Regions from separate parts of the Neobacillus sp. genome, predicted to be linked through region 1. Evidence: riboswitches for the same ligand, from Rfam matches in the RefSeq annotation. Region 1 holds a riboswitch; each other region holds the start of a gene.
What was found. A riboswitch is a leader RNA that binds a small molecule or an ion and turns the genes downstream of it on or off. The one in region 1 is predicted to bind S-adenosylmethionine.
Positions count from the first base shown of each region.

Region 1 (10,168 bases):
CCAAATCATTTGAAAGATACTTGGGAAAAGTTCATGATTTCTCGTTTCAAAAGGGGTTAATCGGCGTAACTCCGCTGGCATATGAAATGTTTTATGGAGCCTTCCAGGATGCGACGAGAATAAAAAGACTCGATCACTCATGGCGATGGCTTCCCCGATATCATGGGTAACGAGAATCGCCGTTTTGCCAAATTCAGCTAATATTTGCGACACTAAATCCTCAAGCTTTAGCTTTGTTTGATAATCGAGAGAGGAAAAAGGTTCATCCAGCATCAGCAGTTTTGGTTCGGTTGCGAGCGTCCTAACGAGGGCAACCCGCTGCCTCATTCCTCCTGATAATTGCTTTGGCAGCTGTTTTTCTACTCCTGTTAAACCAATCTGTTTTAATAACCCGAGGGCATTTGATTTGGTTTTATCATTTATCTGCTTTGATAACTTAAGACCTAGAAAAATATTCTCTTCGATCGTTTTCCATGGAAACAAATAATCCTGCTGTAGCATATAGCCAATTTCATTTTTGGAAGTTGAAATAGGTTTATTCTCTAACAAGACAGTTCCTTCAGACGGTTTTATCAGACTGGATATGATGGAGAGCAGGGTTGTCTTTCCACATCCACTTGGGCCGAGGATGGAGACAAATTCTCCTTCCTCAACCGTAAGGGAAATATCGGAAAGGGCCGTGGTAGCAGAGGCTTTAGAAAAATAGGTGTGATGAATTCCTTGAACATGTAAAAAGCTCATATGAACGGCCTCCCTTTCCTATTATTTCTTGATAATCTTTTCGGCAATCGCTGTATTGACTAGCGTTTTATGATCGACTTCTTTTGGAAGCTCGCCAGCTTCTCTCATGATGTTCTGAAGATTATTCCATTCTTCTTCGTCCAGGATAGGATCTGTTGCGAACGAGCCTTGATTCTTATAGCGCTCGTCAACGGTTTTCATAATTCCGCGATCTGTATCCGGAAAATACGGTTCCACTGCCTTGGCAATTTCCTCGGCGCTATGTGTTTTCACCCATTGCTGGGCTTTGTAAATGGCTTTTGTGAATTTTTCAATCGTCGCTTTATTTTTTTTCATATAGCTTTCTTTTGCCATAAAGGTTGTATAGGGCACATGGCCGGATTCTTTACCAAATGATGCAACAATATGGCCTTTTCCTTCTTTTTCAATAATGCTAGCAGTTGGCTCAAATAATTGAACGAATTCACCTGAACCAGAGGCAAAGGCATTAGCAATGTTCGCGAAGTCGATATTTTGGATTAACGTTAAATCTTTGTGTGGATCAATTCCATGCTTCTTTAGCACAAATTCACCGACCATCTGCGGCATGCCGCCTTTACGTTGGCCGAGGAAGGTGGTTCCCTTTAATAAATCCCAAGAAAAATGGTCAATTTTTTCTCTGGAAACAAGGAATGTGCCGTCAGTTTGCGTTAATTGTGCAAAATTGATGACTGGATCATTAGCCCCTTGTGCGTATACATAAATCGATGTTTCAGAACCTACAAGGGCAACATCGGCTCCCCCTGAGATTAGGGCCGTCATCGTTTTGTCGCCCCCAGGAGTTGTCGTTAGCGTAATGTCTAAACCTTCGGCCTTGAAAAATCCTTTTGCTAAGGCGACATATTGCGGGGCATAGAAAATCGAGCGAGTTACTTCTGCAATCCGGACTTTTTCCAGTTTCTTTGTTTTGGTATCATCATTTGTATTGCAAGCAGCTAAGGTTAACATAAAAAAAGCTATGAGAAGTGAGGAGAAACTGAGTTTTACCCATTTATTCATAAAATGATGGACCTCCTTAAATCAATTATATTCTGGGCTGTTTTTACCTAAGATATCGTATGAAGGCGAATAAAATGTGTGAATGCCTAGTTCCAAAATTTTTAATAAGGATAGATAAAAATGAATGACTATAATGGAAAAATTGTTGCGTTTAATCGCTTTCCCTCCCCTAATCCAAAGGTAGAATTGAATGTAATTACCTACCTCTCAAATGGGTTGAGAGTAAAAGGAATGCTTGCTGAACCAAAAAACAAGGGCGTTTGTGATGGATTTCTTTATTTAAGAGGCGGGATCAAAAATGTTGGAAAAGTTAGACCTTCAAGGATTGCTCAGTTTGCGGCCGAGGGGTTTATTGTTTTTGCTCCCTATTATCGTGGAAATCAAGGCGGGGAGGGCAATGAGGATTTTGCAGGGGATGATAGGGAAGATGCGTTTTCAGCCTTTTTGCTGTTAAAGTCATTGCCAAGAGTTCGAGATATCCATATCTTTGGTTTTTCACGCGGCGGAGTGATGGCGCTGCTGACAGGGATTCACTTTCCGGATGCGGCATCTGTTGTGACGTGGGGCGGGGTTAGTGATATGACCTTAACTTATATGGAGAGAAAAGATTTACGAAGAATGATGAAGAGGGTCATTGGCGGCACTCCGGAGAAGTATCCAGAGCGGTATCAAGTGAGGACACCTCTTTATGAGTTAGAAAAACTAGCTGCTCCAGTTTTGATTATTCATGGAGTTATGGACGATAATGTTTCCGTAGAGCATGCCTACCGACTAGAAAGAAGACTTAGGTCATTAGACAAACAAGTCGAATGTTGGTATTTTGATGAGTTTACACACTATTTCCCACCTGTAATAAATAGAAAAGTTGTTCGAGATTTATCAAATTGGATGAAAAACCAATGCAAATAATGGTAATATATAGTTAATACAAACAGAGGAGCGGATTTTTATGGGTATGCCCCTTGAGTTAAATACGATGATTGTGACAAAAGGAAGAGAGAAGAGAGTCGAAGAAAACCTATTTGTTTTAGAAAAAGAAGGGCTCCGGCTATATCCAATTGAGATTCCAATTGATGTCAGAAAAACAATGGATGGAGACTCAAGCGGAACGGCTTTAATTAAAAAAGTGGAATGGCAAAATAACAGAACGACGATAACATATCAACTAATTTCATTGAATTCAACGAATTAAGCAGGGGCTGTTGAACCTGCTTTTTCTTTTGCAGAAAAGTGTAAAAAAAGTGTAAGAAAGGATCGACAAAGCCGTCTTATTTTTAAAGTCAAAAGTAAAAAGGGATTGGGAAAGGGGGTATTTGGTTGGAAAGGGACCATCAAATAGAGAAATGGTTTATCCAATATGAGAAGGATGTTACTAATTATCTTGTTTATTATACCGGTTCTTCGGATGTAGAAGATTTGGTTCAAGAAACCTTTTTGCGGGCATTTCGTGCCTTTAGTCGCTTTAAGAACGATTCAAGTCCGAAAACATGGCTTATTTCGATAGCCAGAAATACAGCGATTGATTATTATCGTAAAAAATCCGTTTGGAATCGGCTTAAACAGATTCTTGATTATGAATCTCCACAGCTTCATGAACAAGATACAGGAGGAAAAATAGTCAAAAAAATGGAATATGCCCATTTGTATGAAGCGATTAATGGGTTGAAGCCCAGTTATCGTGATGTAGTCTTACTAAAAGGCATTGCTGAAATGTCATCACGGGAGGCAGGTCAGGTACTCGGCTGGTCGGAAAATAAAGTGAATGTCACCTTTTTTAGGGCCGTGAAAAAACTAAATGAGCAGTTAAAGGAGGGAGAGTATTTTGAGTCATTTATCGGATAAAGGACTGCTTGAAGTGTTAGCGGATTTTCCAAAGCATGAACTAACAACGATCCAAAGAACAGAAATGTTAAAAACGATTAGTGATGCCGGAGTACGAAAGCCAAAGAGGCATTTTCCCTTGCAAAGAATCGCCGCTTTAGCAGCGGTGTTTATCTTGATTCTTATTGCTCCAATCCTTTATTTAACAAATAAAATGGAGGATAAGAACCAAAGAACTGGGACTGTTATTAAACAGGCTCAGGAAGGCAATTATTTTGCCTTGGTAGATAAAGATGGCACCCCACATTATGCAGATAGTAATTTTGGTATTCCGAACAAGGTTAGCCTCTTGGCGCCGAAGGAATGGGTAGTATGGGATAATCCCCGCTCATCGCGAATTACACAGGTTTTTTTATGGGGAAAGGATCTTAAATCGTATCAATATCTAAATGTTGAAGCAACACACGTGGAAACAGGAATATCAACTACCATTGGAGGCGGACAATTATCTGGTGGATTGTATGGTTCAGACGCTCATGCTTCGGTTGATTTGCGTATCTTCTTTGACAAACGAGGAAAATGGAACCTAGAATTCATTGTCGGCAATACTTCGGGTAAGCAGAAGAAAATTGGTAAATTTACTATTAATGTAAAGGACCATTATGTCTTACTCGGCGGTAATGCAACATTATTGATTTCCCAAGAAGATTTGTATGCCAAGTCTTATCAGGATGCTTACATTGAGGTTGTGGGGGAAAACCTGCCTGAAGAAATCGAATTAGAGATCATTAATGAAGATGAGCCAACTGACATCTCCAAGTTTACTTTTAGACATCAAACAGATTCCACTTCTGAAGATGGAAGAAAGACTTCTATGTACAAAGGAGATTTCCGAATTGAAAAGAGTGGTAAATATAGTTTTGGCGTAATGGGGGATTCGAATTTTGTTAGAGTTGGAAAGCCTTCAGATTAAAAAACTAAAGAAAGCGATTCTTGAATGGAATCGCTTTTTGAGTTGATAACATGGTTCAAATATTTTAAGCAATCGGTCCGCCTTTTTCTTCAATTTCAGCGGCAACATTGGTGAATTTCTTAAAATTCTCCCGGAACTTTGCTGCCAGTTCCTTTGCTTTCTTTTCATAGCCCTCTGGGTCTGCCCATGTTTTATTCGGCTGAAGAACTTCGTCAGGAACACCGGCAATATGAAGCGGAATATTTAAGCCAAAGATTTCGTCTTTGACCGTTTCAACAAGGTTTAGTTCACCTTCAAGAGCTGCCTGAACCATTGCTCTTGTGAACATAAGCTTCATCCGGTTGCCGACACCATATTCTCCACCAGTCCAGCCGGTATTCACAAGAAAGACATTTACATTGTGCTCAAGAATTTTTTCACCAAGCATTTCTGCGTAACGGGTCGCAGGTAACGGCAGGAATGGCGCACCAAAGCAGGTGGAGAAGGTTGCCTCTGGAGATGTTACACCACGCTCAGTTCCGGCAAGCTTTGAGGTATAGCCACTTAAGAAGTGATACATCGCTTGTTCCTTCGTTAATTTTGCAATTGGTGGCAATACTCCGAACGCGTCAGCTGTTAAGAAGACAATTGTGTTGGGATGACCGGCAATACTAGGCTGCACAATATTATCAATCGCTTGAATTGGGTAGGCTGCCCTTGTGTTTTCTGTCAACGTTCCATCATCATAATCAGGAATTCTCGATTTTTGATTCATGACCACATTTTCAAGGACTGTACCAAAACGAATGGCATCAAAAATTTGCGGTTCTTTTTCGCGGGAAAGATTGATGCATTTGGCATAACAGCCGCCCTCAATATTAAAAACACCATTAGAAGACCAGCCATGTTCATCATCACCAATTAAACGACGATTCGGATCAGCGGATAAGGTTGTTTTTCCTGTGCCGGATAACCCGAAGAAGAGAGCGACATCACCTTCTACCCCTACATTTGCTGAACAGTGCATCGAAAAAATATTGTTTTCAGGCAACAAATAATTCATCACAGAAAAAATCGATTTTTTCATTTCACCTGCGTACTCGGTTCCTCCGATTAAAACGATTCTGCGTTCAAAAGAGATAATAATAAAAGTTTCTGAGTTTGTTCCATCAATAGCTGGATCTGCCTTGAAATGGGGGGCAGAAATAACAGTGAATCCATGGTCATGGTCTAGCAGTTCGTCTGCAGTTGGGCGAATAAATAATTGCTGGGCAAATAAATTATGCCAAGCCAATTCATTGATAACTTGGATGGGCAAACGGGATTTTTTATCAGCACCGGCAAAGCCTTTAAACACAAAAATTTCATTAAGTTGTTTTAAATGATCTAGAACTTTATGATACAAATTAGTAAATACTTCCTCAGAAATAGGTTGATTTAATGAACCCCAAGCAATTTTATCCTTCGTGGACTCTTCCATTACAATAAATTTATCTTTTGGTGATCGTCCTGTATATTTACCGGTTGAGACACGAACTGCTCCAGTTGAGGTTAAGGTTCCTTCGTTACGACTTAAGATTTTTTCAACTATTTGAGGTACAGATAATTGGACATGGCTATTGCTTTCGTTTAACAAGTGGCTTAATTCATTTGGAATATGAACAGAATTCATTTAAAGAAACCTTCCTTTATTAGGGTTTTTATATTATTAATATTAGTAAATAGTATAACACATTAATTCTAATAGTCTATACTATTCAATGGAATTGAGTAGTGTTTTATACATTATTCGAAAAAATTTAAAACGGTAATGACAAATAGTTGATTTTTGAATATAAATGAAAAAATGAAGGCAATCTCTAGAACAGTTCATTTACGAAGTTGCTAGATATTTCTTTAAAAAACTCATTGACAATGTTCGCCATTGTAGAGTAATATTCTGATTTGAACGGATACTCTCTTATCCCGAGCTGGTGGAGGGACAGGCCCAATGAAACCCAGCAACCTGCTAAACGAAAAGGATGACTGCATAACAGTTCCTTTTCAAGTGCGAAGGTGCTAATCTGACGCAAGGCTCATGTCTTGAACGATAAGAGTGAAAGGCCCGGAACAACCTTTCCTCATAGTGGTAAGGTTTTTTGTTTTGTATAAGTCCTTTTATGAAAAGAGTTTCTAATAAAAATCCTTTGTTTATTTCATACTAAGGGAATGAGTACCGTATCAATCACGAGGTTCAAGAAGTATTCCTGTAACCTTCATAAAACCTCGATTATCTCATATTATAGGAGGATTTCAGATGTCAACAAAACGTCGTTTGTTCACTTCTGAATCAGTAACGGAAGGTCATCCTGACAAGATATGTGACCAAATTTCTGATTCCATTTTAGATGCTATTTTAGCGAAGGATGCTAATGCTCGTGTAGCTGCTGAAACCTCAGTAACGACCGGATTAGTTCTAGTTGCTGGCGAAATCACAACCTCTACTTACGTGGATATTCCGAAGATTGTTCGTGAAACAATTAAAGGGATCGGTTACGATCGTGCTAAATACGGCTTTGACTCCGAGACTTGTGCTGTTTTAACCTCGATTGGTGAACAGAGTCCTGACATTGCCATGGGTGTTGACCAAGCGCTTGAAGCACGTGAAGGCTTAATGTCTGATGAAGAAATCGAAGCAATTGGGGCAGGAGACCAAGGTTTAATGTTTGGTTTTGCTTGTAATGAAACAAAAGAGCTTATGCCTCTTCCGATTTCACTAGCACACAAGCTTGCTCGCCGATTAACAGAGGTGCGTAAGGATAAGGTTCTTGAATACCTTCGTCCAGACGGAAAAACTCAAGTTACGGTTGAGTATGATGAAAATGACAAGCCCGTCCGCATTGATACAATTGTTATCTCAACTCAACATAATCCGGAGGTAACGTTAGAGCAAATTCAACGTAACCTGAAAGAATATGTTATCAATCCAGTTGTTCCTCAAGAACTAATCGATGAAAACACGAAATATTTCATTAACCCAACAGGCCGTTTCGTTATCGGCGGACCACAAGGGGATGCAGGCTTAACCGGTCGTAAGATCATTGTTGATACGTATGGCGGATATGCTCGTCATGGCGGTGGTGCCTTCTCTGGTAAGGATCCTACAAAGGTTGACCGTTCTGCAGCCTATGCGGCTCGTTATGTAGCTAAAAACATCGTTGCTGCAGGCCTTGCTGAAAAAGTTGAAGTTCAACTTGCTTATGCAATTGGTGTAGCAAGACCGGTTTCCATCTCTGTTGATACGTTTGGAACTGGAAAGGTAAGTGAAGAGGTTTTAGTTGACTTAGTAAGTAAAAACTTTGACCTGCGCCCTGCCGGAATCATTAACATGCTGGACCTACGCCGTCCAATTTACCAACAAACAGCAGCTTACGGTCACTTTGGCCGTACAGATGTAGAGCTTCCATGGGAGCTTACAGATAAAGCTGATACTTTACGCCAGCAAGCAAATCTATAAACAAGAAAAGCGGAAGCGCCTTGACCAGGGGTGAGATAGGGCGAATTATCGACTGGCAAGCAAAGCGAAGCCAGAGATTAGTCTCCTTGAGCCCCTAGGCGCTGGAGCTAGACAAATGGGAAGGGGAGTTGCATTTCATATGTAACTCTCTTTTCTATTTTTCGGCCGAAAGGAAAGGAAAGTATTACTTTCCTTTCAGGCATAAGGGCAACTACGCCTCTGTCGTCGCCTAACGGCTTGCAAATCGGGGAGTTTACTTTATCTATTTTCTTGTTCAGTATATTGGTACCAATGAATAAAATGTTTAAGTAGGTCAATAGAAGTGAAAAATGAAGGTACACCAAATTTCTAAATGTTCACAGTGCCATTTTTGCAAAAATAGTGGTAGTATTAGAGAGATGTTTTTTGAGAATGTTTTATTTTGAAATGGAGTAGGTGAGGTACATAATGTGTGGTTTTATCGGTTGTGTACACGACAAAACACAAAACTATAGTAATGAACAAAGACAACAATTTAAAAATATGAACGATATCATTACCCACCGCGGACCTGATGATGATGGTTTCTTTTATGATGACCATATTCAATTTGGTTTCCGTCGTTTAAGTATTATCGACATTGAAAGCGGACACCAGCCGCTTACGTATGAAAATGAGCGATATTGGATTATTTTTAACGGTGAAGTCTATAACTATGTTGAATTGCGTGATGAACTGTTAAAGGAAGGCTTAACGTTTTCGACAAGTTCTGATACTGAAGTTATCATCGCACTTTATAGCCACTTGAAGGAAAAAGCGGTGGAAAAATTGCGTGGGATGTTTGCTTTTATTATTTGGGATAAGCAGGAGCAAACCCTTTATGGTGCGCGCGATCCTTTCGGAATCAAGCCTTTCTTCTATATGCAGGATGGAGAAAGAACTTTGTTTGCATCTGAGAAGAAAAGTATCTTGCTTGCCCTCGAAAATGATGTTTTAGACTATGATTCGCTTCAGCACTATTTAACTTATCAATTTGTTCCTGAACCAAACACTTTGTCTGAGGGAATAAAAAAATTAGAGCCAGGCCATTATTTCACGAAAAAAATTGGCTCACCTCTGGAAATCAAACGATATTGGAAGGCACAATTTAAGCCAGTCCAAAAATCAGAATCCGATTTTATCAAAGAAATTAAAGATGTACTATTCGACTCTGTCAAAATGCATATGCGCAGTGACGTACCAGTTGGTTCGTTCTTATCTGGTGGAATCGATTCTTCCATCATTGCATCCATTGCTAAAGAATATCATCCTGCCATTAAAACCTTCTCTGTGGGCTTTGAACATAATGGCTTCAGTGAAATTGATGTGGCGAAAGAGACGGCAGAAAAGCTGGGTGTAGAAAACATCAGTTATGTGATTTCACCACAGGAGTATATGGATGAAATTCCGAAAATCATGTGGCATATGGATGATCCGCTGGCAGATCCGGCCTGTGTCCCACTTTACTTTGTCGCGCGTGAAGCCCGAAAACATGTAACTGTGGTTCTATCTGGTGAAGGTGCTGATGAATTATTTGGTGGATACAATATTTACCGTGAGCCCCAAGATTTAGAGGTGTTCAATAAAATCCCGAGAGTAGGAAAAGTACTTTTAAAAGGGATTGCAAACATGATGCCTGAAGGAACAAAGGGAAAAAGTTTTATTGAACGTGGCGTTACACCGATGGAGGAGCGTTATATCGGGAATGCGAAGATGTTCAGGGAAGAAGAAAAACGTGATCTTTTGAGCGTATATCGAGATGGATTGAACTATTTAGACATTACGAAGCCGCTTTATGAGGAATCAAGAGGTTATGATCCAGTAGACCGGATGCAATATATTGATATTCATACGTGGATGCGCGGCGATATTCTGCTGAAAGCAGATAAAATGACGATGGCTCATTCACTTGAGCTGAGGGTTCCGTTCCTTGATAAGGCCGTGTTTGAAGTAGCATCTAAAATACCGACAAGCTTGAAAACAGCTAATGGAACAACCAAGTATATTTTACGAAAAGCGGCTGAAGGTGTTGTGCCGGCACATGTGCTTGACCGTAAAAAGCTTGGTTTCCCAGTGCCAATTCGCCATTGGTTGAAAAATGA
Region 1 is NZ_DALZYO010000005.1:39,444-49,611, forward strand. It holds gene RTR43_RS04115 (ABC transporter ATP-binding protein) at 1-741, opposite strand, end outside; gene RTR43_RS04120 (ABC transporter substrate-binding protein) at 763-1,779, opposite strand; gene RTR43_RS04125 (alpha/beta hydrolase family protein) at 1,900-2,688, shown strand; gene RTR43_RS04130 (DUF2584 domain-containing protein) at 2,729-2,971, shown strand; gene RTR43_RS04135 (RNA polymerase sigma factor) at 3,097-3,621, shown strand; gene RTR43_RS04140 (hypothetical protein) at 3,602-4,573, shown strand; gene pckA (phosphoenolpyruvate carboxykinase (ATP)) at 4,638-6,224, opposite strand; SAM riboswitch class I at 6,510-6,648, shown strand; gene metK (methionine adenosyltransferase) at 6,849-8,048, shown strand; gene asnB (asparagine synthase (glutamine-hydrolyzing)) at 8,496-10,168, shown strand, end outside.

Region 2 (10,168 bases), on a different contig from region 1:
GGTACGGAGATGGAAGTTCTTTAAGGTCCAGCTTATTCATTTGTGGGGTTATCATGACTTCTCCATTATGGCGATAGGCAATTCCAGGGACATGATCATAATTGTTCGTTGTTTGAATTTCAGTAAGTAATTGTTTAAACGTTTGTTCACCCTCACCGATGACAATAAAATCAATATCGGGCTGTTTTTCCATCCATTCAGCTGTATCATAGGTTACTTCAGGTCCTCCTAAGACAATCAGAATGGATGGGTCGATTTTCTTTATCATATTGACGACTTTAAGGGTTTCTTCGATATTCCAGATATAGCAACTAAATCCAATCACCGTTGGTTTAGCTTGATAAAGATCGGAAACGATGTTCATGACTGGATCCTTAATGGTGTACTCTTTCATTTGTATGTTATATTCCGGAGCGGCGTAAGCCTTTAAATAGCGAATTGCAAGGTTTGTATGGATATATTTGGCGTTCAAGGTAGAACAGATAACATTCATTAGAAAACTCCTTTATGCAAATAAACAATTTTTATCCCCCATTAATGGGCAGTAAAACCCCCACTGATGGAGGTTCACTTTATTCTAGCTTATTTTTGACGAAAAATATATCCCTCCAACATCTTCTAAGACTCCTGCCATCTTGGTAGGAGCCTTAGAAGATGTTGGAGATAAACTTTCCAAAGGACCAGGGCCTTTAAAAGCCTGGACGGCTACCTATTTTGTAATAAACGATCTCTAATTCAATAAAAGCAAATGCCTGCCACTATTATATGCGGCAGGTTTTTCTTTTTTAAAATCTGTTATATCACAGTTTGGTAACTGTTGTATAATTGGATTAATGCTATAAATCCTTATAAATTAGCGTTTTTTCTTATCGGAAAGATTGTGTTACAAAATTTTTTCAGCGTTGTTTAACATTTGTCACAGCTTAAAAAGAATTAATGCCCTACAATTAATTTGGAAAGTTAATTTTTTATGTTTATTTTTTGTGAATTTTTTGAACGAAAATGGGGAGGGGCAATATGTCTATTTTACCGAAAAAAAATGAGCTAGGATTCTTTGAAATCCGATTAGAATCAATCGGTGGTCTTGGAGCTAACCTAGCAGGAAAAATGCTGGCGGAAGCTGGTGTGTTTAGCCTTGGGTTGAACGGTTCCAACTTTTCATCATATGGATCTGAAAAGAAAGGATCTCCAGTAAAAAGCTTTATTCGTTTTTGTGAGGCAGATGTTCAAATCCGTGACCATAGCCCGATCGAACAGCCACATGTTGTTGGAGTATTCCATGAAGCGCTTTACAAAACCGTAAATGTTGTAAGCGGTTTAGACGCCGATGGTATTGTATTGGTTAATAGCGCAAGAGATTTTGATGATGTTAAAAAGGACTTACTGCTCGAATGTGGCACATTAGCAATTGTCGATGCCTTAACCATTGCGGTTGAGGAAAAAACAAAAGTAAATACTGCCATGCTAGGGGCATTATATCGCATCTGTGATTTCTTAGATCCAGATTCAATGAGAGATGTCATCCGAAAAACATTTGAAAAAAAATATCCACATCTTGTTGAACCAAATATTCGTACATTTGACCGCGGATATAATGAAGTTCAATTTAAAACATATGAAGTACCAGTAGGGGCTGTAGGTAAGGCCTTCACACGCCCGCTTCCACAGCTTGGTTATATGACACAGGAAATCGGTGGGGTCATTGTTTCTCCCGCCAATAGTATTTTAAAAGATTTAAGTGGTTCGCGCCAAGGATTCCTTCCTGAGTTCAAACAGGATAAATGCATTAATTGTGCAGCCTGCGATAACGTTTGTCCAGATTACTGCTTTGTTTGGGAAGATGGGGAAGACAAACGTGGAAGAAAGCAAATGTTCCTTAAAGGAATTGATTATCAATATTGTAAAGGCTGCTTAAAATGCGTTGAAGCCTGTCCAACGGATGCTCTAGGCGATCTTCGTGAAATGATTGGGTACGCCGATGAAAATCGTGTAAAACAAAACTTTCCTTATGTTGCAGGAGGTATTCTCTAATGGCCATTTTAGAAGATAAATTAACATCCCAAGGCATCGCCGAACAAGTTTCTACCTTTGAATCTGGAAATGAAATGGCAGCGATGGCAGCGGCTCAAATCAACTATCATATCATGGGATATTTTCCAATCACACCATCAACAGAGGTAGCACAATATTTAGATCTAATGAAAACACGCGGTGAGCATGATATTAAACTGATTCCAGCAGATGGTGAACACGGTTCAGCCGGAATTTGTTACGGTGCGGCAGCAACCGGGGCGCGCGTAGTTAATGCAACCAGTGCAAATGGTCTATTATATATGATTGAACAGCTACCTGTTCAATCGGGTACTCGTTTTCCAATGGTTTTGAACCTCGTAACCCGTGCAGTTAGTGGTCCGCTTGATATTCGCGGCGATCACTCAGACCTTTATTATGCTTTAAACACAGGATGGGTTATTTTAACAGCAAGAACGCCACAAGCCGTTTATGATATGAATATCATGGCTTTAAAGATTGCGGAACACTCAAAAGTTCGTTTGCCAGTTATTGTTGCTTATGATGGATTCTGGACTTCCCATCAGAAGCGTAAAGTAGAATACTTCAAAGACCGTAAAATAGTTCAACAATTTGTAGGTGAATGCCCAACTGATTACAATTTCGCTAGAGATCCTAAGAAACCTGTTACCATCGGTGCACATATGAATGGCGAGGATATCATAAATAACCATTTCCAACAATCTGAAGCCATCTACAATGCTGGGGAAGTATTTAAAGAGATTTCAAGTGAATATGCGAAGGTTTCTGGAAGGGAATATCCTGTTCTAGATTTATATAATATGGAAGATGCTGATGTTGCGTTATTCCTATTAAACTCTGCCGCAGAATCGGCAAAAGATGTTGTTGATCAATTACGCGCAAAAGGAGTGAAGGCAGGGGTTATTAGTCCGAATATCATCCGACCATTCCCTGCGAAAGAAATCCGCGAAGCACTTAAGAATGTAAAAGCATTATTAATTGGCGAACGTGCAGATTCATATGGAGCTCATGGTCCTAACTTAACACATGAAGTGAAATCTGCACTTCAAGAGGACCGAAACAACCAAACAATCGTCCTAAGCCGTGTATTTGGGCTTGGCGGTAAAGATTTCTATGCAAGTGAAGCACATGATTTCTTTAATATGGCGATTGATGCGATGGAAAAAGGCTATGCTGAAAAGCCATTTGATTATTATGGTCATATTCCAGGGAATCCAGAAAATATCCTTAAGCCCGTTATTACACCTCAGCATGGGGATGTCTATAAATCTGGTTTAATTGAGGTGAACATGGATGAAGAGACCAATAAATTAAAGGTAAAAATTCCTCCGCTACGTGCACTAACATCAAAACCAAAACGAATTGCATCTGGTCACGGAGCATGTCCTGGATGCGGGATTTTTGCTGGTCTTGAATTGTTCTTTAAAGGTATTGAAGGAGATATCGTTACACTATTCCAAACAGGCTGTGCGTACGTTACAACTACTGCTTATCCACACAGTTCTCACAAGCAAACGATGATGCATAATCTATTCCAAAATGGTGCAGCTACTTTATCAGGTACATTGGAAGCATTCATGGAATTAAAACGCCGTGGCGAAATTGAAGTGTCTGATGATGCCACATTTGTGATGATTACTGGTGACGGTGGAATGGACATTGGAATGGGTTCTGCCATTGGAACAGCACTGCGAGGACATAAGTTAATTATGCTTGAATATGATAACGAAGGTTACATGAATACAGGGTCACAATTGTCTTATTCAACACCATTGGGTCATATGACAAGCACATCGGGAGTAGGGAAAAAACAACGAGGAAAAGCATTCCATCATAAAGATACAGCTCAAATTATGGCTGCAACAAATATTCCTTATGTGTTTACTGGTACCGAAGCATTCCCACAAGATTTGGTTAAAAAAGGTGCAAAAGCACAATGGTATGCGCAGAATGTAGGGACCGTTTATGGGAAAATCCTGATTACATGTCCATTAAACTGGAAATCAGATGATCGCTATGGTACAAAAATTGTCGAAGAAGCGGTAAATTCTTGTTTCTTCCCTCTTTATGAAATAGAACAAGGGGTTACCACGATTACCTACAATCCAGAGGAAAAGAATAAACGTGTTCCACTTTCTGATTGGTTAAAATATATGGGTAAAACAAAACATCTTCTACAAGTGGAAAACAGACCAATTTTGGAAGAATTTGAAGCTGAAGTCGAATTAAGATGGTCGCGCCTAAAGGCAAAGCATGAAAATCCTATGTTATAAATAAAAAAAACGCAAAACGCCTAGTTTTGCGTTTTTTTTTCGATTATTAGCTATTAATAAAATATGATGGTCATATTAAAAGGATTTTTCTCATAATATGTAGAATAAAAGATTTATCATTAAACCATGTGTTAAGAAGTTCGCGGGGTGGCTATAAGTGGAGAAGCAGTTTAATCAGGAAAATGCTTTATCTCATGAAAATAAGGAGATGCAGATGAAGGAAACTGATTTGCAAAAAAGCGAACAAAAATATAGACGAATTTTTGAAGATTCCATTGACGGACTTATATTATGGGATAATCAGCACCGTATCACTGATATTAATTATGCTGGTGAAAAAATGATTGGTATTTCAAAGGAAAAATTAGCTGGTCATCGGATATACAATCTAGATATCTTTCAGGATGTAAAGAAACAGGAAATAGTAAATCATATTGATCAGGTCTTTAATAATGGCAAATGTACCTCCACATTCATTATTGACTATGAAGATGGAAGAAAGAAATACTTTGAATACTCTTCAAAACTTAACATTGTCGAAGGGTTGAATTTTACTGTATTTAAGGATGTAACGGAAAAGGTAGCGATGCAAGAGCAACTGCGGAAGTCAGATACTTTGACGGTGATAGGTGAGCTTGCTGCTGGAATAGCTCATGAAATACGAAATCCCATGACAGCATTGAAGGGATTCATCCAATTACTTGAGGACAGTATTACAAAAGATCATTCGATGTATTATCAGGTTATTACTACAGAACTTCAGCGAATTGATTCAATTATTAATGAGTTTTTGATTTTGGCTAAACCACAGGCCATTAGGTTTCAAGAGAAGGATATTAATCAAATCATGAAGGAAACGGTTGACCTGCTTACTGCCCAAGCAGTTCTATATAATGTTCAATTTGTAACAGAATATGATGAACAGCTTCCGGCTATTTTTTGTGAACCAAATCAATTAAAAAAAGTCTTTATAAATTTAATTAAAAATGCTATCGAGGTTATGCCTGGAGGAGGCAAGATAACAATTGCAGTAAAGAATGCTGTTAATAAGTGTATTATTATCACGATTGAAGATGAAGGAACAGGAATACCTGAAGAAATGATAAAGAGGCTTGGTGAACCGTTTTATACCACAAAAGATCGAGGAACTGGCCTTGGCTTAATGGTAAGCTATCGAATCATTGATGAGCATAAAGGGACCATCAAGGTAAAAAGTGAAGAAGGAAAAGGAACCATTTTTCAAATAACCCTCCCATTTGACGGTTACAACAGTATTAATTGAAAACACTTCTAAAAAAGGGAGTGTTTTTTTTGCTGTATAGGAAATTATAAAATAATTTAGTGTTGATAACTTGAAATAGTTATCTGAATCCAGCTCCAGCGCCCAGCGGCTAGTGGACTTCGCTCTTTTCCCTACGATAAGTCAACATCGAATCGCTATGCTCTCCGTGTTTCCTTTATCTCAGTCAAAGCGCTCCAGTCCATACGCCGCTAAACGGGCGCTTGCGCCTTTTGTTCCTGTTGACAAAATATTTGTTGTTTGATATATATCTAATTAGATAAACATAAAAACGGAAGGATATGAAGGTTTTGATACAGCTTAATCGCTTAGTAGCATTTCATAAAACAATGGGTGACCCCACAAGGGTAAGAATTGTTATCCTTTTAGCAAAAGGCCCGCTGCACGGACAGGCGATTGCCGGCAAACTTGGCCTGAGCGCACCTACAATTACTCATCACCTTAAAAAATTGCGGGATGTCCATGTGGTTTATGAAAGAAGGGATAAGAATACTATTTACTTTTATTTAAATGAATCGATGATTAAACAACAGGCGCAGGAGCTCACAAAGTTACTGGAGACAAGGGGAGAGGAGCTTGATGAAATGATGGAAATAAGTTTAGAGAGACAAAAGGTTATTCAGAATTTCTTCACAAAGGAAGGAAAATTAAAAAATATTCCAGCTCAACGGAAGAAGAAATTAATGGTGTTTGAACATATGGTTCGAGGGCTTAACATAGGTCAAAAGTATAGTGAAAAAGAAATAAACGAGTATATTAAGCAATTCTATGATGATTATGCGACAATACGCAGGGAATTCATTATTAATCATTACATGTACCGCGAAAATGGGATATATGAACTAAACCCGGAGGAAATGTGGGCGAAACCAGAGTAAAAAAGCAACCCGATTTTGTTCGGATTGCTTTTTTTCTAGTTTATTTTTTCTTTTACTATTTCGATAAATTCTCCAAGTTCCTTAATATTTTTTCTCTGCTTGATAAGGATGCCCCCAAGCTCCAGAGATTTACGCTTCGCAGCTAATCTAGTTTGCTCGTCTTTAATTCCGTCTAAATCAGCAACATGTGCGAGCCCAATTGTTCTCCTGATTAACTCACAGCCGGCAAAACCAAGGGCATCCGCAAAAAATTTAGATAAATTATAGGAAAGGAATGAAGCCGATTGTGCTAAAACCTCTTTATTTTCTGTCTCCCAAAGGATTGTAAATGTATTCTTAAAGACATCCCAAACCGTTTCAATATGCTCGACAAAAAGATCTCGCTTCTTATTGTTCACAATTACTTGGAAAAGAAGATTTGCAAATACTTGGCCAATATCAAATCCAGCAGGCCCATAGAAAGCAAATTCAGGGTCAATGACTTTTGTTTCTGAATTATTCGCAAAAATACTTCCGGTATGTAGGTCACCATGAAGGAGAACTTCTGCATCAGTTAAAAAGGTTTTTTTCAATACATTCACGTGAAATTTTAGTTCTTCATCACGCCAAAGATCTACAACAATAGGACGTAAACCTTCTTCAAATTCGTTTGTTTCTGCATCGTAATAGGGATCAGTAAGAATTAAATCCTCTGTGATTTTGCAGAGCTCAGGATTGATAAATTGTTGAACCTGTTCTTTTTTTCTACCAGGGCCCAATCCATAATCAGATGTGTAAAATAATGTTTTAGCAAGATACTCACCAACATGTGTAGAAATAAGCGGGTAGGTTTCACCGTTAATGAAGCCCGTCCTTGCAATCAAAAGATGGGAAAGATCTTCCATGACAGTAACAGCCAGCACATCATCTGTATAGTAAACTTCTGGTACAAAATCTGGGGCAATTCGACCAAAAGTTTTCAATGCATCTGCTTCAATTTTTGCCCTATTTAGTGTTAATGGCCAGCTTTCCCCCACGACTTTAGCATAGGGAAGAGCTTGTTTAATGATTATGCTTTTTCCTGCTTGTGTGTCAATAACATGAAAAACTAGATTGAGATTCCCATCACCAATTTCCTTACAGGATAGTTCTGCATCTTCGGAAAAAATACTAAGATTTAACGCTAACTCAATAGCAGTTGTTTCGGTTAGCGGGTGGTAAGTTGATTGATTTAGTATACTCATAAATTCTCCTCCTATATTGGGAGGCTTGGTGAGTGCGTGACAGCACTAAAAAAGCCTCTTTCTTATCTGAAAGAGGCTAGAAGACGGATGTTCTTCGCACCTCTTATCTCTCAGAAAGACAATCCTTCTGTTGGAATTAGCACCGTGCCATTTAGGGGACCCTCCCCCGGCGCGAAAGAAGCGCCCCATTTCACAATGGAATTTCGGTCGGTTGCTGGGCTTCAAAGGGCCAAATCCCTCAGCCAGCTCGTGATAAGAGTAAATAAAATATTCAATTTTTTCAATCTGAAAAAACTATAACAGGATGAAGCGAAAGATGTCAATAATTTTAAAAAGATACTAAAGTTTAAAAATTTTTCTTTAATAACTTTCGAGCTCCAGCAAAAAGAGGCTAGTGTACTTCGCGCATCTGCTTTTCGTATTATTTATAGTACTCTGGTTTCCTATCTTCGAAAACCGGAATCTGCTTTCGGATTTCTCTTACTTGATCTAATTCGATTTCAGCCGTAATGATTTCCTGATCTGCTCCAGCCTCAGAAATTACCTCTCCCCAAGGATCAATAATAATAGAGTGTCCGGCAAATAGGTTATTTGGGTCGTCACCGGAACGATTACATCCGATCACAAAGCATTGATTTTCAATCGCTCTTGCTATCAGGAGAGTGCGCCAATGAGCAAGACGGAGTGCTGGCCATTCGGCAACGACAAATAATGCTTCAGCCCCTTCGGAAGTATGGCTGCGAATCCATTCAGGAAACCGAATATCATAACAAATTATGCCCGCAAACTTACGGTCTTCAAGTTCAAATAACCCTTTTTCGTTACCGGCCTTAAAGAAGAGATGCTCGTCCATAAGTTTAAACAAATGTAGTTTATTATACTGATGAACGAGCTGACCATTTTTGGTGATGACGAGAAGGGTATTTTTTACTCCATTTTCACCTTGGTTTGCGACAGAACCGCCGACCAAATGAACCTGGTACTTTTTCGCTACTTTTTGCAGATAATCGATTGTTTGTTTAGCATCGATATCTGCAATTTCTGCAAGTCGGTTCAAATCATAGCCCGTTGTCCATAGTTCTGGAAGGACAATAATATCTGGATTATCAGTAACTGCTTTTTCAAAAAGCTCGTTGGCAATTTCAAAGTTTTTCTGTGGATTTCCAAAGGCGATATCCATTTGTAGACAAGAAATCTTTAGTTTCAAGAATCTTCACCTCTTTTGAAATTTCGAAATTTTCCCTTTACAAGGTATTATAAAAGTTATAACATTTGTGACTAGAAATTCAACAAAAATTTGAAAAATAATTAAGCAGGTGTGAACAATGATGCAATTTCCACAATCGGAACTTTTAAATAGTCTGCCAAAACAATTTTTTGCTGGTCTTGTTAAAAAAGTGGGTGAATATAGTGCCCAGGGCCATGATGTAATTAACTTAGGACAAGGCAATCCAGATCAGCCAACACCACCACATATTGTGGCAAAGCTTCAGGAAGCAGCCGCTAATCCGCGAAACCATAAATATTCGCCATTTCAAGGACATGGTTACTTAATACAAGCTGCTGCAGATTTTTATCAAAGGGAATATGGCGTTACCATTGATCCGGATAAAGAGGTGGCCATATTATTTGGCGGTAAAGCGGGTCTAGTCGAAATTCCACAGTGTTTTTTAAATCCAGGTGATACCATCCTGGTTCCCGACCCAGGTTACCCTGATTATTGGTCTGGGGTCGCATTAGCGAAGGCGAAAATGGCTACCATGCCATTAAGAGAGGAAAATAGATTCTTACCGGATTATCAAGAACTAAAAACAGATACTTTATCCAAAGCAAAATTAATGTTCCTCAATTATCCAAATAATCCAACCGGTGCAACAGCTACTGCAGAGTTTTTCGAAGAAACCGTCAAGCTTGCTCGGGAACATGAAATTTGTGTCGTTCATGATTTCGCATATGGGGCCATTGGATTTGATGGTAATAAACCATTAAGCTTTTTACAGTCTGAAGGTGCAAAAGAGGTAGGAATCGAAATATATACTCTGTCCAAAACCTTTAATATGGCGGGCTGGAGAGTTGGTTTTGCAATAGGTAATGAGAGTATCATTTCAGCAATTGAACTTTTACAAGACCATTTATACGTCAGTTTATTTGGAGCGGTACAGGAGGCAGCGGCAGAAGCATTAACGGGATCGCAGGATTGTGTGAAGGAATTAAACGATCTGTATGAACGTAGACGAAATGTTTTGATTGAGGGTCTTCATTCGCTAGGATGGAATGTCAGCTCACCAAAAGGATCATTTTTTGCCTGGTTAAAGATACCAGAGGAGTTTTCATCCGAGCAGTTTGCCACTATTCTTCTGGAACAAGCACATATCATGGTTGCACCGGGAATAGGCTTTGGCAAATTTGGCGAAGGATATGTCCGAGTAGGGCTATTATCAT
Region 2 is NZ_DALZYO010000021.1:53,074-63,241, reverse strand. It holds gene RTR43_RS14195 (B12-binding domain-containing radical SAM protein) at 1-493, opposite strand, end outside; gene RTR43_RS14190 (2-oxoacid:acceptor oxidoreductase family protein) at 1,018-2,031, shown strand; gene RTR43_RS14185 (thiamine pyrophosphate-dependent enzyme) at 2,031-4,325, shown strand; gene RTR43_RS14180 (ATP-binding protein) at 4,483-5,607, shown strand; gene RTR43_RS14175 (DUF2087 domain-containing protein) at 5,919-6,503, shown strand; gene mtnK (S-methyl-5-thioribose kinase) at 6,539-7,726, opposite strand; SAM riboswitch class I at 7,827-7,985, opposite strand; gene RTR43_RS14165 (carbon-nitrogen family hydrolase) at 8,148-8,933, opposite strand; gene RTR43_RS14160 (pyridoxal phosphate-dependent aminotransferase) at 9,052-10,168, shown strand, end outside.
Region 2: linked by a shared signal. The riboswitch ahead of mtnK (S-methyl-5-thioribose kinase) and the one ahead of metK (methionine adenosyltransferase) in region 1 are both predicted to bind S-adenosylmethionine.

Region 3 (10,168 bases), on a different contig from region 1:
AATAGCTTGGGTCATCATAGAAGCGGATGACATCGAAATCGAACAGCCTTCCCCTTCGTACCTTGCGTTTGTGACGATTCCATCTTCCACTTTCATGGTCAATTGAATCCGGTCACCACAAGTCGGGTTATTCATATTAATGGTATGACTGCCATCTTCAAGAATACCGCGATTGCGGGGATTTTTATAATGATCCATAATTACTTGCCGGTATAATGTATCTAAATTATTAGAAGACATCGCTGAAATACTCCTTTGTTTTGACAAGTCCTTCAACTAATTTATCTATATCTTCTTCCGAATTGTATAAATAGAAACTAGCACGTGCAGTTGCTGAAGCCTTAAGCCACTTCATCAGCGGCTGAGCACAATGATGTCCAGCGCGGACAGCAATCCCTTCCGCATCTAATACAGTTGCGACATCATGCGGATGAACATCCGCCAAATTAAACGTAACCATCCCGGTTCGTTTGGCAGGATCGAACGGACCGTAAATGGTCATGCCCTCAATAGCAGCCATTTTTTCTAGCGCGTAAGCAGCAAGCTTTTGATCATGCTCGGCAATATTGTCTAAACCGATATCATTTAAAAAGTCGATAGCTGCTCCAAGACCGATGGCTCCGGCGATGATAGGCGTGCCACCCTCAAATTTCCACGGCAATTCCTTCCAGGTTGATTCATACAATTGTACAAAATCAATCATTTCGCCGCCAAATTCAATTGGTTCCATGTTTTCAAGCAGATGTTTTTTTCCATAAAGAACGCCAATCCCAGTAGGGCCACACATTTTGTGTCCTGAAAAAGCTAGAAAATCACAGTCCAAATCTTGAACATCCACTTTCATATGTGGCGCACTTTGCGCACCATCAACGACCATAATAGCGCCATTTTCATGGGCAATTTGGGCAATTTCTTTAACAGGATTGATCACACCAAGGACATTCGATACGTGCATGACAGACACAATCTTCGTGTTAGTCGTAATGGTCGCACGGACATCATCCAGTGAAATCGTTCCGTCTTCTTGAAGTGGAATGTATTTCAATTGAGCTCCCGTCCTTCTTGCCACCTGCTGCCATGGAATGATATTACTATGGTGCTCCATATAAGTAATGACTATTTCATCGCCTTCTTTTAAGTTTGCTGCCGCATAGCTCGCTGCAACAGTATTAAGGGATGTCGTCGTTCCTTTTGTAAAAATAACTTCTTGAGTCGATTTAGCATTGATAAACTTACGAACCTTTTCCCGTGCACCTTCGTAAGCATCCGTTGCTCTTGTTCCTAATGTATGCACACCACGGTGAACATTGGAATTGATTTCACGATAATATTTTTCAATCGTTTCAATTACTTGGAGCGGCTTCTGTGATGTAGCAGAACTGTCTAAATACACTAACGGATTTCCATTCACTTCTTGGTCTAAAATGGGAAATTGTTTGCGAATATCCTGGATATTCATTAGCGAACTTTCCTTTCAATCACTTCTGTTAATTGTTTCTTTACTCCTTCAATTGGTAGCTGTTTCACCACAGGAGCTAAGAAACCGTGAATGACCAAACGTTCCGCTTCTTTTTTTGAAATCCCGCGGCTCATTAGGTAATACAGCTGTACTGGGTCAACACGCCCAACAGAAGCGGCGTGACCAGCCACAACATCATCCTCATCAATCAAGAGAATAGGATTGGCATCACCGCGTGCTTTTTCACTGAGCATTAATACACGTGAAGTTTGTTCTGCATCCGATTTAGAGGCCCCGTGTTCAATTTTCCCAATTCCGTTAAAGATAGAAGTTGCACTATCCTTCACAACACCATGATTTAGGATATTCCCAGTTGTATGTTTGCCAAAATGAACAACCTTCGTAGTGAAGTTTTGTGTTTGCTCCCCGCGTCCGACAACAACCGTTTTTGTATCGCCATTAGAACCATCGCCAAGTAAATTGGTTGTGTTTTCCGAGATCGTATTTCCCTCGTTCATCAAACCAAGTGCCCATTCAATGTTAGCATCTCTGCCGGCAACACCGCGGCGATTGACATAAGTGGTAACTCCCTTAGCCAAAGTATCAACAGCACCATATTGAATCTTCGCATTTACATTCGCAATCACTTCGGTCAAGATGTTGACTAAAGTATTGGATGTTTCTATTGTAGAAATGTAATTTTCTACGTATGTTACTGAACTGTTATCATCTGCGACAACAATAACATGATTAAATAGATTGGCTTCAGCATCATCGTGGACATAAACAGCTTGAATCGGTTCAGTAATTTCCACATTTTTAGGAACGTATAAGAATACCCCGCCATTCACAAGTGCCGCATGAAGAGCAGTTAAGCGATGTTCATCAACGTTAATAGCCTGTGTCATGAAATACTTTTTCAACTGGTCGCCATGTTCCCGTGCTGCTGTAAAAATATCGGTAAAAATAACACCTTTGCTTTTTAAGTCTTCTGATAAAGCTAAATAAGCAGGAGTTTGATTTCGTTGAATATACAAATTCTTATTTTTAGCATCCAGATCAACTAATTCCTTTACCTCTTCCGGCAGTTCAGCAAGTGATGAATAGACATCGCTTTTAACGGTATGTTGATTGAATTGCGTGAAATTCCATTTATCGATTTTCGTTTTATCAGGTCTAGGCATTGGCAATTGATCTAAATCATTTAATGCCTTTAGACGAAACTCTTCAAACCATGCAGGCTCGTTCATTTCTTTTGAAAAAGAACTAACAAACCCCTTATCAAATGGTAATTTTGTTTCTATTGTCATTTTAATCCTCCTAACACTCTCTTACGCTTCTTGCCCAACTGTTTCATCTTCAATTCCGAGCTCTTGCTTGATCCAGTCATATCCTTCTGCTTCTAAGCGTTGTGCCAGTTCTGGTCCGCCTGATTTCACAATACGACCTTGCATCATAACGTGCACATAGTCAGGAGTGATATAGTTTAAAAGACGTTGATAGTGGGTGATCACTAGGCAGCCAAACTCTTCGCCGCGCATTTCATTGATTCCCTTTGAAACAACCTTGAGGGCATCGATGTCTAATCCGGAGTCGATTTCATCCAAGATTGCAATTTTTGGTTGTAACATCATTAATTGCAAAATTTCATTGCGTTTTTTCTCCCCGCCTGAGAAACCTTCGTTTAAATAGCGTTGTGCCATATCTAGATCCATTTCTAGAAATTCCATTTGTTTGTCCATTTGACGGATAAATTTCATTAGGGAAATCTCATTTCCTTCGCCAAGGCGGCTATTGATGGCTGAACGTAAAAAATCAGCATTCGTTACGCCGTTAATTTCACTTGGATATTGCATCGCTAAGAATAGACCTGCACGAGCGCGCTCATCTACTTCCATTTCAAGAACATTTTGTCCGTCTAACGTAATGTTTCCACTAGTTACTTCATATTTTGGGTGTCCCATGATTGCTGAGGATAAAGTTGATTTACCAGTACCATTTGGACCCATGATTGCGTGGATTTCCCCACCCTTTATTTCAAGGTTTACACCTTTTAAAATTTCTTTTCCATCAATTTCTACATGTAAATCTTTGATCGTTAAAGTTGATCCAGCCATATCTATACCTCCGAAAAGAAAGTTTTGTATCCTGTAGACCGCTTTGGTCTCCATTTCTATTCTCATTTTATTCTCATTCCAATCTTATAACAAATGAAATGTATTAGCAACTCTAAAACAGTAAAAACAGTGTTGCTATTTTCATTAACCAAACTGTAAATGAGAATGAGAGTATTTTTTTAGAGAAAATTCTAATAATAATATTATGTGAAATACATCCGATAAAAATCATACCTCATTTTTCGGATATTTCCAACTGAATTACATTGTTAAACCCATTCTATTTTCACCCAATTAGCAGGATTCATGTATGTAGTCACCTGCCTCAATTGAAAGAGGAAAAGCCAGTGAATTATTCACTGGCTTATGTCTTTCTTCCTATTTATATATTACTTAGAAACCGGCACAACGGCTCCTTTGTATTTTTCAAGAATGAAGTCTTGGATTTCTTTTGAATGAAGAACTTCGACAAGTGCTTTGATAGTATCTTTGTCTTTGTCCTTAGAACGAACGACAACAAGGTTTGCCGGTACAACATCACTGCCTTCAAATGCAATACCATATTTTCCGATGTCAATACCGCCTTCTAATGCGTAGTTCGTATTAATGACAACCGCATCACCTTCACCGCTGTCGAAGGAAGATGCTAATAATTTTGCTTCAATTAATGTTGAGAAATCAAGGTTTTTTGGATTTTCGACAATATCCTCAACTCTCGCATTCGCGCCAACACCTTTTTTAAGCTTAATTAAACCTTCTTTTTCAAAAATAGGTAAAATACGTCCATGGTCACTTAGTGAATCACTCATAATAATTTTTGCACCTTTTGGAAGGTCTTTTAAACTTTTATATTTTTTAGAATAAATTCCGATTGGTTCCTTATGAATTTCACCAACACTCACAAAATCAAAATCCTTATTTTCTTTCATTTGCAGTTCTAAATACCCTGGTGTTTGAAAATAATTTGCATCGAGTTCTTTATCCCTTAACGCTACGTTTGGTAGGATATAATCTTGAAAAACTTTTACTTCTAGATCAATGCCTTTTTTCTTTAATAAAGGTTTTGCCGCCTCTAGCACTTCCGCATGCGGTACAGAAGATGCACCAACAACTAATTTCTTGTTACCATCTTTTCCTGCCGTATCGTTTTTAGCACCGCCGCACGCTGTTAGAGCAAATGCTAATAGCGCAATTACAATCAAACTAAATACCTTTTTCATTAATTAACCCCTCCTGTTATCGTTTATCTGTTTTCTTTGTAAAATAATCTCCAACAAATTGGATGATAAAAACTAAAATTAAAATCGCAATCGTTGCAACTAAGGTGACAATAGGTCGATTGCGTTGAAAACCTTCAAGGTAGGCAAAATGTCCAAGCCCGCCAGCCCCAATGACTCCGGCCATTGCTGTAAAGCTGACTAGAGAAATGGCGGTGACGGTAACCCCTGAAATTAATGCCGGCAAAGATTCCGGTATTAATACTTTAAAAATGATATGAAAATGTGTTGCACCCATCGATTGCGATGCCTCAATAACACCTTTATCGATTTCCCTAAGGGCTATTTCTACCATTCGTGCATAAAAAGGAGCTGCTCCAATAATTAGGGCTGGTAGCGCCGCATTTGCACCGAGCATTGTCCCAAGCAATAATTTTGTAAAAGGAATTAATAAAACGATTAATATAATAAAAGGGATGGATCTGAAAATATTCACAAAGCCTGCAATAATAACATTAACAGGCCGATTAGCCCAGATATTACCTTTATCTGTTAAAAACAAAAGTAGACCAAGGAATAATCCTAAAATAAAGGTTGCAAACACGGAAATGGAAGTCATATAAATAGTTTCACGTGTTGCTTCTAATAATTGTTCCCAATTGACCATTTCCATAAAGTTAGCCATTACTGATCACCTCCACGCCTACTTGCTGTGAGTGAATATAATCGATGGCTTTCTGTATTTCGCTAGATTGCCCATCCAAATGGATAAATAATGTTCCGTAAGATCCGTTTTGCGTGTGTGATATTTTCCCTTGAAGAATATTTACAACAACATTGAAATCCTTGATGATGTTTGTGATTAATGGCTGTTCTGCTGCTTCTCCAATGAAAGAGAGCTGAACCACTTGGCCAGACGGATAAAGTTCGAGTAAATGTTTGATTGTTTCTTTCGTTTCTTCCGGTTCTGTTACCTGTTGGACAAACCTTTTTGTAATTGGCTCCTGTGGATTTTTAAATACATCTAACACGGAACCAAGCTCAACTACTCGACCACTTTCCATCACTGCCACCCGGTGGCAGATTTTACGAATAACATGCATTTCATGTGTGATCAAGACAATCGTTAACCCGAGTCGCTTATTGATATCAACTAACAATTCCAAAATGGAATCTGTCGTTTGCGGATCGAGTGCTGAGGTCGCTTCATCACAAAGCAATACTTTTGGATTATTAGCTAGTGCCCTAGCAATCCCAACCCGCTGTTTTTGCCCGCCGCTTAGCTGGGATGGATAGGCATTTTCTCTGCCTTCAAGACCAACTAGTTTAATGAGCTCAGCGACCCTGTTCTTTCTTTGCGTTCCGTTTACACCAGCAATCTCTAAGGGGAACGCAATATTTTCGCTAACTGTCCTTGACCACAGCAAGTTAAAATGCTGGAATATCATGCTGATTTCTTGACGTGCCTTCCGAAGCTCAGCTCCCTTAATCTTCGAAATAACCCGTCCAGCCACGGTGACACTTCCCTCCGTTGGCAGCTCCAGTCCATTCAACATGCGAATCAAGGTGCTTTTTCCAGCACCACTGTAACCAATTACTCCGAAAATTTCTCCTGCTTGTACTTCAAGGTTCACATCATCAACAGCTTTTAACTCACCCTGTTTGGAAGGAAAAATTTTGCGGACATTCTTTATTGAAATCACCTAAATCACCTGCTTCTTATCCGATTTACCTAAAATTCTGAAAGATTCTGTTGGTACATATCTTGTAAATATAGACTTTGACTGTTTTATCGAAAAGATTCTATTTTTAAAAAATAAAAAGCCTCTCTGCACAGGCAGAAAGGCATCATGAAAATAATCCTTTCTCCCATCTCCCAAAGCAATCGCTTTGTGTGAATTGGCACCATTTCAATATAAATATTGACGGTTGCCGGGCTTCATCGGGCACATCCCTCCACCTCTCTTGATAAGAGTTAACAGCATTCTATATTCAATTAACACGTTAAAATGTTTAAGTAATTATATTATGAAAATTATCGTATCACGGATAAAAAGTGGTGTCAACGTAAACTTCTTCATTTTGGGAAAAATTAAATTAGGTAATTTTAGGCATTTGCTTTCAATGAAGCCAAACCGGTTGCTGCCTCAATGGCTGATTCGAGATCTTCAATTAAATCTTCGACATTCTCAATGCCGATGGACAGGCGAATTAAATCCTCAGATACTCCTGCCGATTTGAGACCTTCCGCATCTAATTGCTGATGGGTTGTACTTGCCGGGTGAATGATTAAACTTTTTGCATCCCCAACGTTAGCCACGTGAGCCCATAGTGTAATCGAATCAATCAGTTTAGCACCTGCTTCTTTCCCACCCTTAATACCAAAAATAACCATCGAGCCTGCGCCTTTCGGTAAATACTTTTTGGATAATTCATAATCAGGATGGGATGAATGCCCTGGATAGGAAACCCACTCAACGGCAGGATGATTTACTAAATATTCCACAACCTTTCCTGTATTGGCCACATGCTCCTTCATTCGAACATGAAGGGTTTCAAGTCCAAGTACAAACTGGAACGAATTTTGTGGACTTAAAGCTGGCCCTAAGTCACGTAGTAACTGAACACGTGCTTTGATAATATATGCGACTGCACCTAGAGCCTCGGCATAAACAAGATCATGGTAGCTTGCATCTGGAGTCGTGAAGCCAGGGAACTTCGGTGAATTCCAATCAAATTTCCCGCCATCGACAATGACCCCGCCTGTTGTTGTGCCATTACCTAAGAGCCATTTTGTCGCCGAGTGAATGACAATGTCTGCCCCGTGCTCAATTGGTCTGCAAAGATATGGTGTAGCAAAGGTATTGTCAATAATTAACGGAACCCCGGCCTCATGGGCAATATTCGCTACTTTTTCTATATCAAGAACGCGTAAGCTGGGATTACCGATTGTTTCAGCAAAGACCGCTTTTGTCTTTTCTGTGATCGCCGTGCGGAAATTCTCAGGATTGTCCGCATCGACAAATTTCACTTTAATTCCATACTTTGGAAGAGTAATAGCAAGCAAATTATACGTTCCACCATAGAGATTCGCGGCGGAAACAATTTCATCGCCTGCTTCGGCAAGGTTTAATATCGCTAGCGTAATCGCAGCCATGCCGCTTGCAACCGCGAGTGCTCCGACGCCGCCTTCCAATAGAGCAACTCTTTCTTCAAAAACAGTGGTGGTTGGATTGTGTATCCGAGTGTATATATAACCAGGTTCTTTTAATCCAAATAAGTTAGCCGCATGCTCAGTGTTTTTAAATTGATAGGCATTGTTTTGATAAATAGGAACAGCACGAGCACCTGTCACCGGATCTGGAGACAACCCACCATGAACACTCAATGTTTCAAAACGATACTTCTTTTGATTTTCTCCCATTCCTCTCGCTCCTTTTAACAATGTAATAAACAAAACCCCCGCTTCATAAGAAGAGGGGGTCTCTCTCCTTATCTCCCAGAGTAAAATTACTCTGCTGGATTTAGCACCGTGTTATTAACCGGTTGCCGGGCTTCAAAGGGCCAGTCCCTCCGCCACTCTAGATAAGAATGCTTTATTTAATTGTTTTTATTGATAGAATATTTAAATAATACATTACAGGAAGATTAATTCCGAGTCAATACCTTTGATTAAATTATTTTTGCAAGCTCAGGTTTCTCTGTCTTTGTTAAAAAGAAAATCGATTCGAGCAATAACTTGACCCGTAACGGCGCCGACACCTTTAACTGTCCATTCTTCTCAAGAACCCTTAACCTTTCCTTCCCTGCTAGCAGCTGTTCCATTGCGGTTAAATTTCCACTGATTTCATATTTCGTCTGCGATTCCTCTGACCCCTGGAGGATAAAAATCCCGCCATTTTTTATCACTAAATGAACGGCTTGCTGCTGACAATTTAGTGTCACTCGTAAGTCTCCTTGGAATAATAATTGCTGAACGTGCCCCTGCTCTTTGATATTTTCGAGAAAGGTTTTAACGGTTTCAATCATATCCACCACTCCGGTCAACTTTCATTTACCTAATTATATTCAGCAGCGGGGAGTAGAATCCTTTCATTATTGCTCGACAATTAATTCGCTTTGGTAGAGTTTTTCCAAGCTTTCCTCAGAACTATGTCGGATTTCTATGAACAGAGGCTTATGCCTGATAGAAAGTTATACTTTCCTATCGACAAAAAAAACAGATGCCATAAAGCACCTGTTTAATTCAAATATTCTTTTATTTTTTCCAGCAAGAACGGCACTGAATGAAAAGCGTAAAGCGTTTCTTTCACACTGCCATCTTGCACAAACAGTAGGCATGGTACACTTTCAATCGCCAAATCTTTTGCAAGCTCCGGATGGAAATTTAAGTTCATTTTACCCATTTCCACGACTACCAGCTCAGCAATCACTAAAAGCATTTTCGAAGCTAGCTGACAAGTACCGCATAATGGGGTATAAAAATAAATCAGTCCAGTTCCTTTCTTATCAAGGAAGGCAGAAAATTCACGTTGATTCCATTCATTCATAAGACAACTATCCCATTTCTAAATACTCTGTATGCACATCAATATTAGCTCCCAATAGAACGGTCGCCAAGTGGTGCAAGGGAGCGGTAGCAACCTCTCGATACATTCGATCAATATATATATGTTCAGCTTGTGGAAATTCTCTCTTAAATTGCTTGCGAAGCTTCTCGCCCGCTTTATCTGCATCAACAAGAATATAGATATCCTTGTCTTCGAGGAAGTCAATCCATTCATCTAATTTTGTCATACTGATGGTTCCATTTGTACAAATGATTTCTACTGGTTCCTTCACTACTATTTTTACCTTATTTTTATCTGACTTTCCTTCAACAATAAGAACTTTGTCAACATACGAATCATTCATATCCATCACCTGTAATAGAAGTTGTTTATGTTAACATATTCTAAAATATTGATTACGTGTGCATTCTTCTTAGTATGTTAACTATATCATTATTGTTATGTTAAAAATAGGTATTTGCTCATTGATGTACACTCGTGACCTTCTTTACATTTTATTATAGATTTCCCAATTTTAGCAGAAGAAATAGTGGAAATATAAGAGAAAAAGCACCTTCTTCAGGTGCTTTCCTATGATTATTAGTCTTCCTTAGTCATTTCTTCATATTGTTCTGCAGTCATTAGCTTGTCTAACTCACTGCTATCGGAAAGTTCAACCACAATCATCCAAGCCTTTTCATATGGTGATTCGTTAACAAATTCAGGGCTGTCGCCTAAATCCTCGTTCACTTCTACAACCTTGCCACTGACTGGTGCATAAAGCTCAGAAACTGTTTTAACAGATTCCACACTGCCAAATGGTTC
Region 3 is NZ_DALZYO010000001.1:123,942-134,109, reverse strand. It holds gene sufU (Fe-S cluster assembly sulfur transfer protein SufU) at 1-240, opposite strand, end outside; gene RTR43_RS00660 (cysteine desulfurase) at 230-1,459, opposite strand; gene sufD (Fe-S cluster assembly protein SufD) at 1,459-2,769, opposite strand; gene sufC (Fe-S cluster assembly ATPase SufC) at 2,791-3,576, opposite strand; gene RTR43_RS00645 (MetQ/NlpA family ABC transporter substrate-binding protein) at 3,966-4,796, opposite strand; gene RTR43_RS00640 (methionine ABC transporter permease) at 4,813-5,478, opposite strand; gene RTR43_RS00635 (methionine ABC transporter ATP-binding protein) at 5,471-6,496, opposite strand; SAM riboswitch class I at 6,660-6,768, opposite strand; gene RTR43_RS00630 (O-acetylhomoserine aminocarboxypropyltransferase/cysteine synthase family protein) at 6,901-8,217, opposite strand; SAM riboswitch class I at 8,283-8,385, opposite strand; gene RTR43_RS00625 (SCP2 sterol-binding domain-containing protein) at 8,466-8,822, opposite strand; gene RTR43_RS00620 (thioredoxin family protein) at 9,035-9,343, opposite strand; gene RTR43_RS00615 (toprim domain-containing protein) at 9,351-9,707, opposite strand; gene gcvH (glycine cleavage system protein GcvH) at 9,944-10,168, opposite strand, start outside.
Region 3: linked by a shared signal. The riboswitch ahead of RTR43_RS00635 (methionine ABC transporter ATP-binding protein) and the one ahead of metK (methionine adenosyltransferase) in region 1 are both predicted to bind S-adenosylmethionine.